DNA from 4 places in the Solibacillus sp. FSL W8-0474 genome. Region 1 is predicted to be linked to each of the others. Evidence: riboswitches for the same ligand, from Rfam matches in the RefSeq annotation. Region 1 holds a riboswitch; each other region holds the start of a gene.

Region 1 (4,769 bases):
TTAAAGTTTCAAGGGGATCCGGTAGCAATGTATGCCAGTCTCCAATGACCTCGACTTTAATCATGTCACACAATCCGGATGCCCTAGCAAGTTTAGCAATACGTACTGCTTCCTCTGCAGTTTTTGCCCCTGCTGTATTCGGCAATAGCGTATATTTCGTCAAATCGAGCTGCTCCAAAAAGTTAGGCTGCTCTTCTGAAAAAATATTCATTCTTCTTACGGCAAACGTTAAAATTTCTGCCTGGGATATTTCTACTGCTTTTTTCTGCACCTCAAACGACGGATATTTCCCTGTCCCTAACAGCAGTCTGGATTGAAACGTGCGATCTGCGATTTTTAACATATTTCATCCTCCTCCAACAAAATGAACAATCTCTACCACATCACCTTTTGATAAGCGCGTCGTTTCATAGCTTTCTTTCATGACAATTTCCTGATTCACTTCTACGACAACAATTCGATTTTCTAAGCCATAATATTTCAGTAATTGCTGAACATTTTCAAAAAGCTCGAGTTGCTTTCTACCATTCACTGTAATAGACACCGCTTACTCATCTCCTGTTAGGTCGATTGATCTGAAAAGCCTCGACCCATTCTTTTTTCACAGTCCTATTTAATATAAAGCTCGCAATCATCTCACCAGTTGCTGGTGCTAATAAAACCCCGTTTCTATAATGTCCTGTTGCAAATAATATCGATTCATCATGTGGATGAAAGCCTATAAATGGTTTTTGATCGAATGTTTGTGGACGCAATCCCGACCATGCAGCATTCATCTTCATCTGACCAATTCCAGGAAAGAGTTCCTTCGCTTTTTGAATCAATGTTTCCATGCCATCTAGACTTACGTGTTCTGACCAATCATTTTCCTCCATAGTAGCTCCAATAACTAGCTCCCCATTATTTCTAGGAACGATATAGTATTTATCATGAAAAATAGTGTGTTTTAAAAAAGTGCTTCTTCCTTCCACAGCAATACATTCCCCTTTGACCGGTGTTATTTGCTGCTCTACACCTAGCTGCTGAAAAAATGGATTACTCCAAACACCCGCAGCAATAACAACCCGTTTTGCTTTGAACATTCCTAGTGTTGTATCTATTTGAAAAGTATCCAGCTGCTTTTGAACCTTTAACACCTTTGTATGCTCAAAAATGGATGCACCGTAAACTTGTGCCCCTTTAAGAAAAGCCTGGCATACACGATACGGCATTACACTAATATCCTCTTCAATATAGGCAGCCCCTATTATATACGGGGAAACATCGGGTTCTAGATTTCTTACTTCATTTGCCTCAAGCCATTTCACAGTGGGCAGTGTGAGTATTGCCCTTAATGCTTTCTTGTCACGTTCAGAAAAGGCCAGCTTTAAAATCCCTCCCTTTTTGCAGCCAATGTCAATGCCACTTAGACCGTATAGTTCATCCTTTAACTCCGTATAGAGCGCCTGACTGTATCTCGCAAAAGTGAAGAAGTCCTTTCCATCGCCCTCATATTCCGAATGTGCTCCAAGCATACCCGCCGCTGCACTTGTCGCTTTTAGTCCAATTCGACTTTCCTCAAGCACGGCCACCTCAACTTGATTCTTTGCTAAATAATAAGCAATTGCACTTCCAATAATTCCTCCGCCAATTACGACTACGTCATAGCTTGTTTGCATCTTTAATGGCCTCCCTGTATTGGTTCGCTGCTGCAAACGGATGCGTTGCCGAAAAAATCCCGGACATAACCGCAATCCCATCTGCATTTACATCATGGAGTGCCAGGACTCGATCTACATGAATTCCCCCAATCGTGAAGACGGGAATTTTTAAGTTCTTTTTCATTTCATTGATAGGTGAAAGACCGTTTGGAACCTTTCCTTTTTTGCTGTTTGTTTCAAAGCAATGTCCATAAAGAACATAATCAGCCCCTTGCCGCTCTGCCTCCATTGCGCCTGTATAATCATGAACCGATTTCCCTATATTGAGATGCTGAAATTTCTCTTTCACCTGTTGTACAGAAAACCCTATTTCGGGTAAATGTACTGTGGGAATATCGCTATACAAGGCCATATCCACAAGACTATTTATGATTATTTTCTCTTTTGGAACCTCTCCTGCATCCAAATATTCAAGTAGAGTTATCACTTCTTTTATTGTTTTTGTCTTTTCACGTATTTGTATATAATCCACACTTTGCTGTATCTGAATAATTTTTTGCGCTAATGCTAAAATCGGCTGACAATCATCTGTTACTGCCATTAACTTCATACAACTATGCCCTTATAAAATCGTAGCATGCTCATTCATATACACTTCCTGTTGCCAATCCTGACAAGTCCAGGACATTTCCCAAAACTGCCATTCATAATAGCAACTGCGCTTGAAATGGGCTGTCAATTCACGTTCATCATTTCCTGGCATCTGTGCAAAACGATTCATCATCGCCTTTTGCTTTTCAATGGTCTCTTCCATCTCAGCTGAAGCATATAAATCAATCCACTGTTGATACAACTTAACACCCGGTGTTGCTTTTCTTAATGCGGCCCCGATTTCCTGATATAACCACGGACAAGGTAGTATCGCAGCGTATGCGTCGGCAATCGACCCTGTATAAAATGCTTGATACATATGACTAACATAATTGTACGCTGCAGGTGCTGGTTGGAAATTTCTGATTTCTTCAGGTGTAACGTGCAACTCTTTGAAAGTCGAACGGTGTAGTTCTAACTCTGCTTCCCGTATAAAGTTCGCGGTTTCCAGGAAATAAGCTACATCTTCATCTTCATTAACTTTTGCCGCCAGCATTGCAAGTAGTTTCATATAATGCTTTAAATAATAGGCGTCCTGCAGCATATAAAATTTAAACTTTTCCAGCTCCAATGTTCCATCAGCAATACCTTGTACAAATGGATGCTTCAAACTGGCCTCCCAATAATATTCCGTTTGCTTTCTTACTTCTTTACAAAAATCCATCCTATTTCCTCCTTGGAGGCGTAAGCAAAAAAGGCACCTCTACAAAAAGTAGAGATGCCTAAAAAAGTGCATATGTACGCACTTATTGCTCCCTACGCCAGTATTAACTGTCAGGTTCTAAGGGTCAGGTTTTAACCTTCTCAACACAATTGTGTCCCCCCGCAATTAAAAAATTTGCAAAAGAAAAGCTCTCCAAAAAGATGGAGAGCGCCACGTACGATTATTAGCTTGTACATTTTGCTCCCTACGCCCGTGTTAACGGAACAGGTTCTAAGGGTCAGGTTTTACCTTCTCAACACTTACGTGTCCCCCTGCAAATTCATTTAATTACTACTAGTCTACTGATAATTCTGAATAAATGCAACGGTAATTTAAATTTTTTCCTACTGCCTACCATTTTCTCGCTTCATTCGCTACGTAAAGTCCGACAGTTTTATTTTGCTTCCAAACATTGTTCCAGCGTTTTAGTGGCACCGAGGCTTCACCGGCATATGGTGCAATTTCAACCGTCATCGCAGGTCGGTCTTTAACTTTTGTGAAGTAGTCCTCAGAAGCTGCGATTGGTTCGTTTTTTGTTGTTACGGGCATCATTTTATAGCCTGTAATTGAGGAAACTCCCTTTACTAGCTTTTTAGTACGAGCAAATTCGGTCTTCGCTCGACTCCAATATATAATTTGACCGGAAGAATGATAGGATACATAGGCTAAATGATTGCCGCGATCAATCAGTCTTTTCATTGCAAGTGCTTCAGGCTCTGTATTCGGCGCCTTACCTTTATATTCTTTAAACGAAGGCTTTGTCATTTTTATTAATTGCCAGTTCACATTGAATTGACGATTTAAATCGACACCATTTATATTTGCTTTCCAACGATTAAAATTGGAGCTCCCATTCATCGCTCTTAACTTGGCCATAGGTGTTTTCACTTTTCCACCTTGTGAAAGTGTTACACCATCTGGGTTAACCATTGGTACAAACACAATACTTACCTCACTTAATATCGTTTTTACATCATATTTTTCTATCTTCGTACCATTCAAGTAAGCCTTTAAATATGTATCAATCATTTCCATCAGCACATTGGTCGTCATATGTTCCCGACCATGGAAAGCTGCATCGAATAAAACTTCCTTTTTACCAGTTCCGAGCTTTATGGAATAGAGAGAACGCCCTTCAACTGATTGTCCGATTTCCTGTAAATTCGTAATTGAAGGATACATTTGTGATATTAGCTTTAACTTTGAGGCTACCTCATCAAATGTTAAAACTTTCGAACCGTCGACTAATTGGTCATAGTGGACATCGGTTAAAGTAAGAAAAGTGGTTTTAGACGAATTTTTTACGATACCTTGCTTACCATGTATCCCGGTTAATAAAAGCTTCTCACCTTTTGCTACTTTTTTTATAACAGCCCCATTTTTATCTTTCAATTCTATATTCTTTTTTGCAATCACTTGTACCGGATATTTTCCAAGGTCAACCTTTTCTGTAGCAGCATTTGTAGTCATTGGATTAATAATGGCTGCTGCAAAAAATATTAAACTAAAAAGCAATATTTTTCCCATGAAATTCCTCCCACTTAGGTGTATAAAACTTAACTTCTATACCCTTAACTGTACAATAAAAAACGGCCTGTAAGAATATTATTCCTACAGGCCGCCCATATTAATTGTCTTTTACATCTTTACGATTTTTCTTCAGCATTCTTGATAATACTTCATATACAATCGGAACGATGATTAAAGTTAGTACTGTTGATGATAATAAACCACCAATTACTGTTACGGCTAAGTCCTGAGATATTAGTCCGCCA
Region 2 (4,769 bases), 1.7 Mb from region 1:
GGATATATCTGGAAAAGAGCAAAACCCCATTACCTACTCTTGAGGTAATGGGGTTTCAATTTAAAAGTTTTAATTAACAGACTTATAATTATTCCAGGCGTTCACTAAATTTGTTGCTGCTTGCTTTGGATTTTCAGCCTCCGTTACAGCTGAAACGACAAAGAAACCGTCTACACCAGTTTTTGCTAAGGTAGGAATATCCGCGAGTTTTACACCCCCGCCTACGACTACGGGAATCGAACTAAGCTCAGCAACTTTCGTAATATCAGCAATACTTCTCGTAATCACTTTTCCGTCTTCCCCAATTCCGCAATCAGGTTTTGTTGAGGTCTCATGCAACGGTCCTACGCCAAAATAATCAAGTTGAGAGACATCCTCTGTTTTAATATAGTCAAATAATTGATCAGCTCGAGCAGATAAACCGATAATGAGGTCTTCCCCTAAATATTCGCGACAAACGCTCACTGGGATATCTGTTTGTCCTACATGAATGCCATCTACTTTAATCCCTTGTGATCTAGCCGCTAAAACAACATCAAGACGGTCATTTACTAGGAGTGCAACCTCATCGGATTTTCCAGCTTCTTCAATGACCTCTGCTGCTTGACGTGTTAATTGAATCAATTCTCTTGCAGAAGCAACTTTGGAACGTATTTGGATGCAAGTAAAGCCCGCACTTACTGCCTCTTTAATAATCGTTGCGACTGGACGGCCTTTTGTATTTTCAGGACCTATAACTAAATAGGCTGAAATATCAAGCTTTTTGATATTACCCATATTACCCTCCTAAAATATCATTTATTTTATCTATTTTTGTATTGATCGTATTCGTATATCCCGGACGGATATCAGCTTTTAACACCACTTCTGTTCGAATTCCTTTTTCTGCAAGTATAAAAGTCGCTTCTTTTACTACTTTCATCACTTCATCCCATTCTCCCTCAATTTCTGTAAACATTGATGTAGTTCGACTCGGTAACCCCGAATCTCGAATGACTTTCACAACCTCGGCGATTTCCTGTCCCAATTCATTCCCTACACCAAAAGGCGCAATTGCTACTGCTACTAATGTATTCATAAATTAATCTCCTCCAAATCAAATGAGTTGTTTGCAATTTCTTCTGCTGTTGCTTTATATAATTCATCCAAAAACTGCGCTTGGAAACTTCCTGGACCATCTACTTTTAACTCAGCGCGTTTTCCAGCTACATTGTATACTGCACTAGCAGTAATGGCTGCAATAAACGGAGTAGTTGCTGTTGCATACACAGCGGCAACTCCACCTAACGAGCAGCCTGCCCCCGTAATTCTCTCCATAAAATGAGAGCCCCCATAAGAGATAGCTATAATAGAGCCGTCTGTTATTAAATCCGTTTCTCCTGATACAGCAACCGCACCACCCGTCCACTTTGCAAGAGCAATCGCTGCTCTTTTAGCCTCGTGTACAGAATCTGTAGCATCCACACCTCGTACCCTTGATTCCTCTGCTCCTCCATCTAATGCCCATAAACCTGCCAATGCTATAATTTCTGATGCATTTCCTCTAATAATGGTCGGTTTAAATGCCTTAAATTCCTGTAGTAGCTCTGTCCTTAGTGAACCAATGCCTACAGCGACAGGGTCCAACACCCATGGTTTTCCTGTTTCATGCAATACCTTTGCTACATGAGGTAATGTCTCTTGATAAATAGGTAATAGCGTACCCACATTTATATAGGTTGCTCCCCCCGCTTTAGCCATAAATTCTGCTTCATCCGGTAAATACACCATAGCGGCAGAACCTCCAACAGCAAGCTGTGCATTTGCAACGAAATTAATCGTGACAGTGTTTGTAATGGAACCTGCCATCGGATTCGCCTTTTTTACTGTTTCTACAGCCTGGATAATTTCATTTTGTATCTCCTGCTTAGTAGCCATTTCCATCACCTTTCTATAATCATTCTTCATATGAACGAATAGATTCACAAGACGGGTCTTACAGGTAGAAATTCACTTAGCATAAAAAACAAAAAAGTGCTCTCCCTAAATAAATGGGAAAGCACAATTCAAATTATTGCTTATAAATATAATGAATCGCTTCCCTACGCCAGTTTTAACTGACAGGTTCAAAGAGTCAGGTTTTAACCTTCTCAACTCAAAAGAGTCCCCCCGCAATATATGCTATTTTGTTTGTTCCTCCATACTATCAACAGGTATGTCGAATGTCAAATTCATACATTTACGTGCCTCTATACCAACGTTATAAAGGTTCAATAATACATCGAATTAAAGTATGAATTGCATATTATTTGGAAAAAATAAAACAATAAACTTATTACATCATTTGAACAGGAGTTAAGAAAATGGTCCAATCTTCAAATGAAAAAAACAATAGTCGCCAATATCTCGATGGCCAATTAGATGAAAATATTGCAGTAATAAAAAAAATACTTGGAAATTCTGCAGATCTTATTATCCGAAAAAGCAGAATTGGCCGGTTGAACCATCCTTTTGCTTTAATTTATATAAAAGGGCTTATAAACGAGGATTTATTAAATAAAAATATATTAAAAATTCTTGAATTAAACAGAAAACATATTCACTCGAATTTGTTTGATCATGTCTATGAAGAAATAATTGCCATTGCTGAGATCAACAGATCAAAGGAAATGAAGCAGGTAATTAAAACGCTTTTAGCCGGCGATACAGTTTTCTTACTGGAAGGTGTAAGTGAAGCCGCACTTATCGGAACGAGCGGAATGGAATATCGTGCCCTTGAGGAGCCGCAATCTGAATCCGTTATTCGAGGGTCCAGAGTAGGGTTTATAGAGAATTTTAAAATTAACCTCTCGCTCATTCGCCAGGAAATCAAAGACCCCAATCTTCGAGTCGATATGATGGAAGTTGGCACACATTCCAACCAGAAAATTGCCATTTGTTATATTGATGGGATTGTAAGAGAAGACCTTTTACAGGAAGTTTTGCGTCGCGTTAAAACAATTGATATTGATTTCGCACCGGATTCTGGATTTATTGAACAGTGGATTGAAGATAATCTTCTGTCACCCTTTCCACAAATTTTAGATACAGAAAGACCGGATAGGGTGGCTTTCAATATATTGAGAGGTAAAATAGCCATTATTGTTGAAGGGTCACCCTTTGCTCTCTTAATGCCTATCACTTTCGGGGATTCATTAAAGTCAATAGAAGACTATAACCAACGTTGGTTAATAAGTTCATTACTACGATTATTGCGCTTATTCTCTTTCTACATGACTATATTTTTACCAGCCCTATATGTTGCATTAATTTCATACCATCCAGAATTAATTCCGGCTCAGCTATTATTTACGATAACTGCCGCTAGGGAAGGGATTCCATTTCCGTCCTTAATTGAAGCTTTAATCCTCGTCTTTTTTTATGAAGTATTGCAGGAGGCTGGAACAAGACTCCCCTATAAAATCAGTCAGACAATTGGGATTGTAGGCGGTATAGTTATTGGTCAACTTGCCGTTATGGCGGGGATTGTAACTCCCATCATGGTTATAGTTATTTCTCTAACAGCCATTTGTGCATTCACAATACCCAATTACAGCTTTGCGATTGGCTTGCGAATAGTTCGTCTCGCTACTATATTTGCTGCCGCAATTTTAGGACTATACGGAATTATTTTAGTGTTTATTATGATTTATGTTCATCTTGCCAACTTAAAAAGTATTGGTATTCCATATACACAATCATTTTCTCCAGGCAACTTATGGACCCTTGAAAATATTGTCGTAAGGGCTCCGATTACAGTATTGTCAAAACGCTCATTTCAGCCATTCCTGAAATCGAATAGGAAAAAGAAAGACGGAGGATCAGTGAAGTAATGAAACTTTATAAAAACAATGAATCGATTCAAGATAAAGACATTATGTTTGCTGTTGCTTCGAATACGATTAGTATTACAATTCTATTTTTGCCTCGGTATATAACCGAACATACTGTATCATCGGATGGCTGGATAGCAATTTTATTTGGAGGGTTGATCGCGCTTCTTTTAGGATGGATTTTAGCAAAAATAGCGGTATCCTTCCCAAATGAACCCTTTTTCTCTTTTGCCTCCTATTTAGTATCAAAGCCAGTGGCAGTCATACTATGCTTTATTTTTGTTTTTCAATATATTATTATCTCTTCGTTTCAAATGAGGGAAATGGCTACCTTGTCTCAGGAGTACTTTTTTGATCGTACCCCATTGGAAGTTGTCTGTTTAGCGTTTATCCTTGTCGTTATATATGCAGTATCTGGCTCGAGGGTGGCCATTTTCAAATTAAACATTCTCTTTTTCCCTTTTGTTGTCGGCGGGTTAATTTTATTAATTATTGCTCCGATGTGGGCTATTAAGCTTGAAAATTTACTTCCTGTGTTTCAAACCGATTTTAAAGGACTTCAGTCTGGAACAATATCCAGTTTGAACGCATTTCTAGGATTTGGTATTGTAATATTTTATATTTCTCTTATAAAAAAACCTGAAAAAGCAGCTAAAATGACTGTTTTAGGCATTTTATTTCCATTTACCTTTTATATCATTATTTTTATTATTTGTGTTGGCGTCTTTGGGAATGCAACGGTCAAAAATCTTTATTACCCTGTATTCGAGCTTTCAAAAATAATATCGATTCCAGGAATTTTCTTCGAACGCTTTGATTCGATTTTATTTATCATCTGGACAATTATTGTATTTACAACCTGCTTAATGGCATTTGATATTGCAGTAATGCTCATTAACCAGCTAATTCCTAAATTAG
Region 3 (4,769 bases), 1.7 Mb from region 1:
TACATTTCACAGCCAAACTTACTTATCTGTTTTTGATTTTTTCTTTTTTGGCTTTGGCTGTATTTCTATAAATTCAGGTTTTTCACTATCTGCCGCAAGTACCTTATGTTTTTCAAAAACATTGGTAAGCTGAAGACCTCGTTTAGTAATTTGTGTTTCGATTTGAGCAACCGCTTCTTTTAGCACTTGTACTCGAGCATAAAATTTATCGTTGCCAGGGATTAAACACCAAGGGGCATTTTCTGTATTTGTTTTAGCAAACATTTCATCTGCCGCTTCCATATATAAATGGAACTTTTCACGATTTCGCCAATCTTCATCTGTGAGTTTCCATGATTTATATGGGTCTGCCGCTCTTTCCATAAAGCGCTTCAATTGCTCATCCGCATCAATATGAACCCAGAACTTAACTATAATATAATCTTCATCCGTTAATTGCTTTTCAAAGTCATTTATTTCGTTATAAGCACGCTTCCATTCATGTTCTTTTGCAAAGCCTTCAATGCGTTCCACTAATACACGACCATACCAAGAACGGTCAAAGATGGCAATCTGGCCATGCTGAGGCAGCTTCCGCCAAAAACGGTGCATATAGTGATAACGCTTTTCGTGTGGCTGTGGCGCGGAAATTGGTGAAACGATTAAACCACGTGGATCAATGTGTTCTGTTAATCGCTTTATTGCGCCCCCTTTGCCTGCTGCATCCATGCCTTCAAATACGAAGATGAGACCGATTTTATTGTTGTATAAAAATTGCTGTATATTAAGCATTTCATACTGCAACTCTTTCAATTGCTTTTTGTAGAGCTTCTTATCCAATTTTAATGTCAGATCCAGATCGTTTAGGTTTTGCATTCAACGGCCCCCTCTATTGCGAATCATTATATATATTTTACTTGAAAGTGTTTAGAAATGGTAATTGTTGCTGTAATTTATTTGAATCGTTTGATTATTTTATGTTAATCTAATCTCCCTATAGAACAAAAGTAAAAAACGTGGCCGCATTATATGCTTCCACGTTTTTTAATTAGTCTTCTAATGTTGTTAAAATAATTGGTTTATCTTTCGTTACAATAATCGAATGTTCTATTTGTGCAACTAATGATTTATCCGGAGTAATAAATGTCCAACCATCTCCGGATTCAACAATATGCTCTGCCTTTGCAGAAATGAACGGCTCTACTGCTAAAACCATCCCTTCTTTCATAATTGTTGTATCCCAAGCATCATAATAGTTTAATACGTGGTTAGGCTCTTCATGCAATGATTTACCTAAACCATGACCTGTTAAGTTCATAATTACCGTTAGGCCGTGATCACGCGCTTCACGCTCAACTGCCTTACCAATTTGATTTAATTTTGAACCTGCTTTAATTTTTGTCATTGCACGTTCAAATGCAGATTTTGCTACAGCACAAAGTTTTTCCTTATCTTCATAGCCTTTTCCAACAACAAAGGAAATTCCTGTATCTGCAAAATATCCATTTAAAGAACCTGATACGTCGATATTGACGATATCTCCTTCTTGAATCACTTTATTACCTGGAATACCATGTGCCACTTCATGATTCACCGAAATGCAAGTATAGCCTGGGAAGTCATATTCACCTTTTGGGCCTGAAATAGCGCCAGCATCAGCAAACATACGTCCTGCAATTTCATCCAATTCTTTTGTCGTCACGCCAGGTACTGTCGCAGCTTTCATCGCTTCACGAATTTCAGCACAAATACGTCCTATTTTTTTAAACGCTTGGATTTCTTCTTGAGTTGTAACAATCATGTGTAACTTCCTTCCTCTTAAACAATGTCTACCCTTAACTATAACATACTTAAAATCGGTTGTAAGTGTTCATTGTTTTTTTAAATGATGTGTTTAAATACAGGAATTATGTGCAAAAATGATATATAGATTAATGTACATTTATAATAAAAAACAAACTAGATTTGAAGTGTGGAAATCCGCACTGCAAACCTAGTTCTATTATAATAATTTAATTTATTGTACTTTTTGCAATAAACGTGGTGCAGAAGTGAATAACAGAACGGCAATAATAGCTGTAATAATTGTTGCTGGCAGCATGTAGGAACCGTTGTAGAGAATTGAATATGTCCATACATTATCGTCGCCTGCAAATTCCTTAAAGAAGACAACTCCGGCAAGTAAGTGGCAAACGAATCGTAAAGCTCCACCTAATAACGTACCTATTATAATATAGAGTGCCATCTTTGTTTTATGGAGTGACTGTGTTGCTTGCAATAAAGGCTTTCTTATAACTGCGGCTAAACCTACTACAGTAAAAGCAAGACCATAATCCAGAATTGCCTGAAGCCAGTGGACGATATACGCTCCAAACATCATTTGCATTATTCCAATTAGTAGGCCAGTTGCAAGACCTGCTGTTAGCCCCCAACGAATTGCCATTAAAATAATAGGAACCATTACAAAGCTGATCGATCCACCTTGTGCCCACATTTTAAATGATATTTGATCCAACACCAGTCCGACGGCAGCGAAAATCGCTATTTCCACCATCATAAGTAATCTTTTTTTGTCCATAACAATGCTCCTTTCTTTTTTCCGATGTAACAGAAGTGAAGAAGGAATAGAAATTCATCTGCAAAAATAAAAAACGATAATCAGGACAAAAGCCTGACTATCGTTTGAACAGTCGGTTTCTATCCACATCCCTACGCAAGTGCTAACTTACAGGTTCAAAGAGTCAGTGCAGTTACGTGCACAATCTCAGCCGACTTACTCGGCTCCCCTTGTGGTACATCTAAATAATTATTGTTTGAACAAACTTATTGTATCGAATAATTTTCCAACTTTCAACAGCCGATTTTTTTGAAACTAAATTCCAGACAGATGCGTATACAAACAAAGGAGTGAATGAAATGAATCAATCAAAAGGTTTGAGTGCTTTAAGCTATTTAAGCTTTTATTTTGCACCGTCTATCTTGCCGTTTATTATATATATAGTTTCAAAAGATGATTTTGTAAGGGCGCACTCCAAAAAGGCTTTTATTACACAGTTTATCCCGATTGCTTTTGGTATTTTGTATATTATTTACTTTTTCGTTTCACTTTTTTTAACGCATGAAACGTTGACTATGCAAGATTTCTTTGTCAGTTCACATTTTATTGCCATTGTAGTTTTAGTTATTATGGTTTCAATAGTAGGGATTTGGAATTTAGTGAAAGCTATTAAAGTTCTACGTTAATGTTTATGAAAGCTTCATAATTGGGTATATTTCTTATACGAAATGATATTCGTTAAGGAGTGAACACTTATGAAAATTAACAAACTTGTTAAAACAGCAATTAAGTATGGTCCAATACTTTATCCAATTATAAAGAAAATGATGGATAAAAAATCTACTCCACAACCCGCAACTGCTACACGCCGAGCAACAAAACGCTAACGTAAAAAGACATTTCACCCTGTCATTCGAGTGAAATGTCTTTTTTTGATAACATTTATTTAATAATAATTTCCGTTTTACTATAGCCTTCTTTTAGCTTTTGTACTTGTAAAATAGCCGGCATAGCTGCTTTAAGTTCGGCAACATGTGAAATTACCCCAATTAGTCGTCCTGTCTGCTGTAGGTCGATTAATATATCTATAGCCCGGCGCAACGCCTCTTCATCCAATGTACCGAAGCCTTCATCGATGAACATCGTATCAATATGCACACTGCCTTGAACACTTTGGATAACATCTGCCATTCCTAAAGCTAATGAAAGTGATGCATTGAACTTCTCACCGCCGGACAATGTTTTTACATCGCGTGTTTGCCCTGTATTACTATCATATACATCAATACTTAACCCGCTTTGAGCATTTCCTTCCTTGCGACCCGTTGACTTTAAAAAGTATTGACCATTTGATAAAACTCGAAGTCTCTCGTTTGCAGCATGTGTTACTTTTTCTAAATAACCTATTTGCGCGAATCGCTCAAAAGAAATTTTCGCTTCATTCTGTCCACGAATTAAATCATAAACATGTTCAACTTGCATTAATTTTTCTTTATAATCTTCTATTTGTCGAGCTGACTTTTCAAGCTTTTCTAAAGTTTCCCCACACTGCAATGTGTAAGAATGAACTAACTTCATTTCTGAATATTGTGCTTCTACTTGCTCTGTAAGAAGCGTAATTTGTTGCTCAAAAGCTTTTAAGTCCACCAATTCTTTTCCTTCTAGCATTTGATGTTCTTCTGCAATTTGCACTGTTAAAGTATGAAAACTTTGCTTATAGTTATCTAAAGTTTCCTGAATTTGCTGTTGAACATGCAATGGAAGCAGTGCTTGCTTATATGCTTCTAAATGGAAGCCTTCTTGTATGAGTATAGACTCAAATGAAGCTTGCGCTATTTTATTTTCCTGTTGTTTGTCTGTTAAATTATTCATTGCATGTTGATAATTAACTTCACAAGACTTTTCTTCTAATTGGATATTTTGCAATGCTTCCAACGCTTTTTGTATTGTATTTTTCAAATGATGATACTTTTGCTGAAGGCTTGTCAATGCTTCTGTAACTTGTTGAACCGTAGAAAATTGCGGCAGTAAAGACTTTTCACTTTGCTCAAGCTTTCCCTTCTCTTGTGCATATTGTTGATCAATTTCCGATACATATTGCTGCCCTTTTTCAATCCGACCTTGAAGCACTTCTTTGTTTTCCAATAGCTGTTCCAACTTTTTCTTTTCTTTTACTAGTTGCGCTTGTTGCTGTTTTTGCATCGATAATTGATTCGTCAATATAGATAGTTGC
Region 4 (4,769 bases), 880 kb from region 1:
AATAAAACAAATCATGACAAAAATCAGCAGTCCAACAAAAAATAGTTAATCTTGATTTTCTTTTCAAATAAAAAAGAGCCTTAATTAAAGGCTCTTTAATAATATGGAGAAAGGTAAAACTATCCCATATATACACTTTCACATGTTCCGGCTACAGGCTCGTAAAAACAATGTTGTTTAAATTGCCCTGTAAATGGTTGCCCATACCATGTAGGAGGACATTCCCCTGAAGGATTAAAATACCAGAGGGCATATTTTGCTGGATGGTCTCTCCAAAAATCTAATGTTTGCCTTGCCAAACGTTGTTCAGTAGGTCTTGCGCGCTGATAAAACATATTTCCTTTTTGAACTGCTTCAAAAGAATAGTTATTTCCCTGAACTTGAAAAATAACCTGCTCTACTGTTCTGACGTCTCTAAAGTCTAAACAATCCGCAACAACTCGATTTACAATTACATTCCCAACATATAACATCCCTTGCTTGCCTTCACCTTCAGCCTCAGCTCGCATCATTCTTGCCATCAAATCGACATCTGCATCGCGGTACTTAACTCTTGGCATTTTTTCACCTCACATTTATAGTATGAAAAAGTTTGCTACGTTGCGCATATCTTAATTAGTTTTGTATAAAAATTATTTCAAAAAGTGCTCTTATTCATTTATGACTTTTTCTCTCGCATTAATAGAGCATTAAGTTCATAAATTAGTATATAGAAAAAGGAGGACCGACAATTCAAATTCATGTTGTACAGCCAGGAGAATCGCTATGGGGAATTGCGCAAGCTTATGGAACGACGATACAGAATATTGTAGATGCCAATCAAATTCCTGAGCCTAATCGCTTAGTTGTAGGGCAAGCGCTTGTGGTTCCAGTAAATGGTCAATATTATATTGTTCAACCAGGGGATAGCTTATGGTCAATAGGACAACGTTTTAACGTGAATTATTTGACACTTGCACAAGTAAATGGTTTATCTCCTAACGCGTTATTAATGATAGGAACACGTTTATATATTCCACCCGCTGCGAAAACATCTGCTGAAATTTTTGCTTATGTTGAACCAAGAGGCGACGAAGTAAGTGAGCTACTAGTAAATCAAGTTCGTGAAACGAGTCCCTATTTAACGTATTTAGCCCTATTCAGCTATGAAGCAGGACGGGATGGTTCATTAAAGGCACCAGTAATTGAACCATTACCTAGTTTGGCGGCAGAAAATAATGCGAGTATTGCAATGGCGATAACGAATTTAGAAGATTATCAGTTCAGTAGTGAGCTAGCACGTGATATTTTTCAAAGTAAAGCAGTACAAAACTTACTTTTTGACAATATTATTGCAGAAGCAAAAAGAATTGGGAATGTTTCGGATATCCATTTTGATTTTGAGAGAATACCAGGTGACCAAAGGGAAGCCTATAATAATTTCTTGAGAAGCGCGGTAGAGCGTATGCATGCTGAAGGTTATACAGTTTCCACAGCACTGGCGCCAAAATCGAGTGCGAATCAGCCAGGTGAATGGACGGTCGGTCATGATTATAGAGCTCATGGGGAAATAGTAGATTTTGTTATGCTAATGACATATGAGTGGGGGTATTCAGCAGGACCTCCTCTGGCTGTCTCCCCGCTCCCTCAAGTTGAACAAGTAGTTCAATATGCTTTAACGGAAATTCCGGCAAATAAAATTTTACTTGGGCAAAATTTGTATGGGTATGATTGGACGTTACCTTTTGTGCAAGGGGGAGAATATGCAGAAGCATTAAGTCCACAGCGTGCAATTGAAATAGCCAAACGTTATAATGCAGCCATTCAATATGACTATACCGCACAGGCACCTTACTTTAACTATTATGATGAGCAAGGACGTTCACATATTGTATGGTTTGAAGATGCACGTTCCATTCAGGCAAAATTTAATCTAGTAAAAAGACTGAATTTACGGGGTGTCGGTTACTGGAAACTTGGTTTACCTTTCCCCCAAAACTGGCAACTTATCGGTTCAAACTTTAATGTCGTTAAGAAATAAAATAGGAATAAATAAAAACTCAGATGAAATGCTTATAGCTCATCTGAGTTTTTATAAGTGATGTGGCAATTTACAATTGTACTTCGCATTAGAAAGTATATTATGAATCTGAAAATTTACCATTTACTTGCTATGTAAATTTTATTCTGATACACTCGACGTAATTAAATGCATTTGCAGGGGGACACATTTGTGTTGAGAAGGTTAAAACCTGACCCTTAGAACCTGACCGTTAATACGGACGTAGGGAGCAAAGTACAATTATACATATGTACTTACTAAGACCCCGCGTATTTTACGTGGGGTCTTTCTTTTGCAGTGTCACTTAATAATATTTTTATTAGGAGTGGTAAAAATGATTGCATGTACTATAGCAGGATCCGATAGTGGGGGCGGGGCTGGCATCCAAGCTGATTTAAAAACCTTTCAAGAGCTTCGAGTATTCGGTACATCAGTGATTACAGCTTTAACGGCTCAAAATACAAAAGGGGTGCATGGAATCTATCCTGCTACTGCTGATTTTGTAAAGGATCAATTAAATGCAGTAATCGATGATTTTGATTTAAAAGCTGTTAAAACAGGTATGCTGTTTAATGCAGAGATCGTAGAAACAATTGTCTCGGTATTGGAATCTAAAGAAATACCACTTATTGTAGATCCAGTAATGATTGCAAAAGGCGGTGCTAGCTTACTGAAAGAGCAAGCAACAATAGCTTTAAAGGAAAAACTACTTCCGGTTGCTACGGTTTGTACACCGAATATACCCGAAGCAGAAGTATTGACCGGGCTAACGATCAAAACCGAGGAGGAAATAGAGCTTGCAGGGGAATATTTATTAAATTTAGGTATGCAATGTGTAGTGATAAAAGGTGGTCATTTAGCGGGTAAGCATGCGATTGACACGGTGTTTATTCGAGGGGAAAAGCCTTTTAAAATGAAAACAGAAAGACTGAAAACAATTCATACACATGGAACAGGATGTACATTTTCAGCAGCAATTACTGCAGAAATTGCGAAGGGGAAGCCATTAAAAACAGCGATCATTGAAGCAAAAAAGTTTGTCCAATTAGCAATTCGTTACCCACTGAATATTGGTCATGGATTTGGTCCTACAAACCATTTTGCCTACCAGGAGCACCGAGGAATTTTCGATGTGCAAGTAATTTAATTAATTTATTGAGTAAATTGTACCCGTTTCTTGAAGTGAATAGCTTGTGGCATTTTTTTAACTCTCAAAAAGTACTACTTGCCTAGATATAGTAATGTATCAATTTGCTCTTTTCTACTATTCTGGCAATTTAGTATGATGGACTTGTTGAACAATTTAGATAATAGGAGTGAAAAAAATGTGGAAAAAACTTTCTGCTTCGGCCCTTACATTAACACTTTTAACTAGTGGAATGGCTGGGGTATCAGCGGCATCTACTTCCAACAATGAAGAAATGACACGCGGAGATTTTGTGAAGGCAGTCATTGATGCATTAGGGGTAGAAGTAGGTTCTGGACAATCCGTTAAATTTAAGGACGTACCCGATTCACTGAAGCCATATATTGAAAAGGCTGTGGAACTAAAGTTAATTAAAGGTAAAACACCGACACAATTTGCACCAAATGAAAAATTGACACGCACACATGCCTTCCTTATTGCAGCTAGGGGTATACAGGATGAAAAACAATATTCCGAAAATGTATTAAATCAATTTAAAGATGCGAATAAAATTGGATCTGGGAATCGTCAAGAGATGGCAAAGGCAGTAGAGTTAGGCTTATTAACAGGCTATGAAGACGGGACGATCAAACCGAATGAGTTTGTCACGAAAATGCAAATGCAAAAGATTCTGCAGCGGTTTTTAGCGGAATATAACCCAGTTGAAGCAAATACGACCGTGGCATTGCGCATTTTAGGTACGACGGATATTCATACTAATATTATGAACTATGATTATTATAAAGATGCGCCAACGAATAGTTTAGGCTTGGCAAAAACTGCGCTGCTCATCGAAAAAGCCCGTGAGGAAAACCCGAATACGGTATTATTTGATAATGGAGATGCCATTCAAGGAACGCCTCTTGGCTCTTACATTCAATCCGTGAAAAAATTAAAAGAAGGAGAAGTCCATCCTTCTATTGCATCAATGATTGCGCTAGATTATGATGCAGCGACTTATGGCAATCATGAATTTAATTACGGTTTAGAATTTATTGATGAAGTAACAGATGATGCACCATTCCCGTATGTTAATGCGAATGTACGAAATGCTTTAACTAAGAAAATAATGTATGAACCGTATGTCATGATTGAAAAAGAAGTACTTGATTCTACAGGAAAAAGTACGATGATTAAAATTGGTGTAACAGGCATTGTCCCTCCACAAATTTTAAAATGGGATAAAGCAAATTTAGAAGGAAAAGTAACGGTAGATGATTCTGTAGAAGCGGTAAAAACAATCGTTCCAGAGATGAAGAAAGCTGGCGCGGATGTAGTAGTTGTACTGTCGCACTCAGGTATGGGTGATGATACACATGAAATCGGTGAGGAAGATGTATCCTATCTATTAACAAAAATCAGCGATGTAGATGCGGTTATAACAGGACATGCCCATGATGTATTCCCAGGAAAAGTAGATAGCACTTTACCGAATGTGGATATTGATAATGGAACAATGAACGGTGTACCTATCGTAATGGCAGGTAAATTTGGTAGCCATCTAGGAGTAATTGATTTAGAGCTTGAGAAAAAAGCTGAGTC

Evidence for each region. Region 1 has a riboswitch for thiamine pyrophosphate ahead of tenA (thiaminase II). Riboswitches for the same ligand answer to the same signal wherever they lie in the genome.
Region 2: another riboswitch for thiamine pyrophosphate. It lies ahead of thiM (hydroxyethylthiazole kinase); the one in region 1 lies ahead of tenA (thiaminase II).
Region 3: another riboswitch for thiamine pyrophosphate. It lies ahead of thiT (energy-coupled thiamine transporter ThiT); the one in region 1 lies ahead of tenA (thiaminase II).
Region 4: another riboswitch for thiamine pyrophosphate. It lies ahead of thiD (bifunctional hydroxymethylpyrimidine kinase/phosphomethylpyrimidine kinase); the one in region 1 lies ahead of tenA (thiaminase II).

What each region holds. Positions count from the first base shown of each region.
Region 1 covers NZ_JBBOQJ010000001.1:1,825,671-1,830,439, reverse strand. Annotated here, with positions in the region: gene NYE67_RS08950 (thiazole synthase) at 1-343, opposite strand, end outside; gene thiS (sulfur carrier protein ThiS) at 347-544, opposite strand; gene thiO (glycine oxidase ThiO) at 552-1,658, opposite strand; gene NYE67_RS08935 (thiamine phosphate synthase) at 1,642-2,250, opposite strand; gene tenA (thiaminase II) at 2,263-2,955, opposite strand; TPP riboswitch at 3,028-3,126, opposite strand; TPP riboswitch at 3,180-3,278, opposite strand; gene NYE67_RS08925 (M14 family zinc carboxypeptidase) at 3,346-4,521, opposite strand; gene NYE67_RS08920 (efflux RND transporter permease subunit) at 4,622-4,769, opposite strand, start outside.
Region 2 covers NZ_JBBOQJ010000001.1:3,537,257-3,542,025, forward strand. Annotated here, with positions in the region: gene NYE67_RS17985 (thiamine phosphate synthase) at 70-777, opposite strand; gene NYE67_RS17990 (MTH1187 family thiamine-binding protein) at 779-1,078, opposite strand; gene thiM (hydroxyethylthiazole kinase) at 1,075-1,917, opposite strand; TPP riboswitch at 2,061-2,160, opposite strand; gene NYE67_RS18000 (spore germination protein) at 2,343-3,851, shown strand; gene NYE67_RS18005 (GerAB/ArcD/ProY family transporter) at 3,851-4,769, shown strand, end outside.
Region 3 covers NZ_JBBOQJ010000001.1:3,477,615-3,482,383, forward strand. Annotated here, with positions in the region: gene NYE67_RS17715 (polyphosphate kinase 2 family protein) at 19-855, opposite strand; gene map (type I methionyl aminopeptidase) at 1,028-1,780, opposite strand; gene thiT (energy-coupled thiamine transporter ThiT) at 1,997-2,557, opposite strand; TPP riboswitch at 2,669-2,777, opposite strand; gene NYE67_RS17730 (DUF4870 domain-containing protein) at 2,896-3,222, shown strand; gene NYE67_RS17735 (hypothetical protein) at 3,292-3,423, shown strand; gene NYE67_RS17740 (SMC family ATPase) at 3,479-4,769, opposite strand, start outside.
Region 4 covers NZ_JBBOQJ010000001.1:2,708,263-2,713,031, reverse strand. Annotated here, with positions in the region: gene NYE67_RS13665 (hypothetical protein) at 1-45, shown strand, start outside; gene NYE67_RS13660 (cell wall hydrolase) at 120-560, opposite strand; gene NYE67_RS13655 (glycoside hydrolase family 18 protein) at 731-2,020, shown strand; TPP riboswitch at 2,189-2,287, shown strand; gene thiD (bifunctional hydroxymethylpyrimidine kinase/phosphomethylpyrimidine kinase) at 2,376-3,188, shown strand; gene NYE67_RS13645 (bifunctional 2',3'-cyclic-nucleotide 2'-phosphodiesterase/3'-nucleotidase) at 3,367-4,769, shown strand, end outside.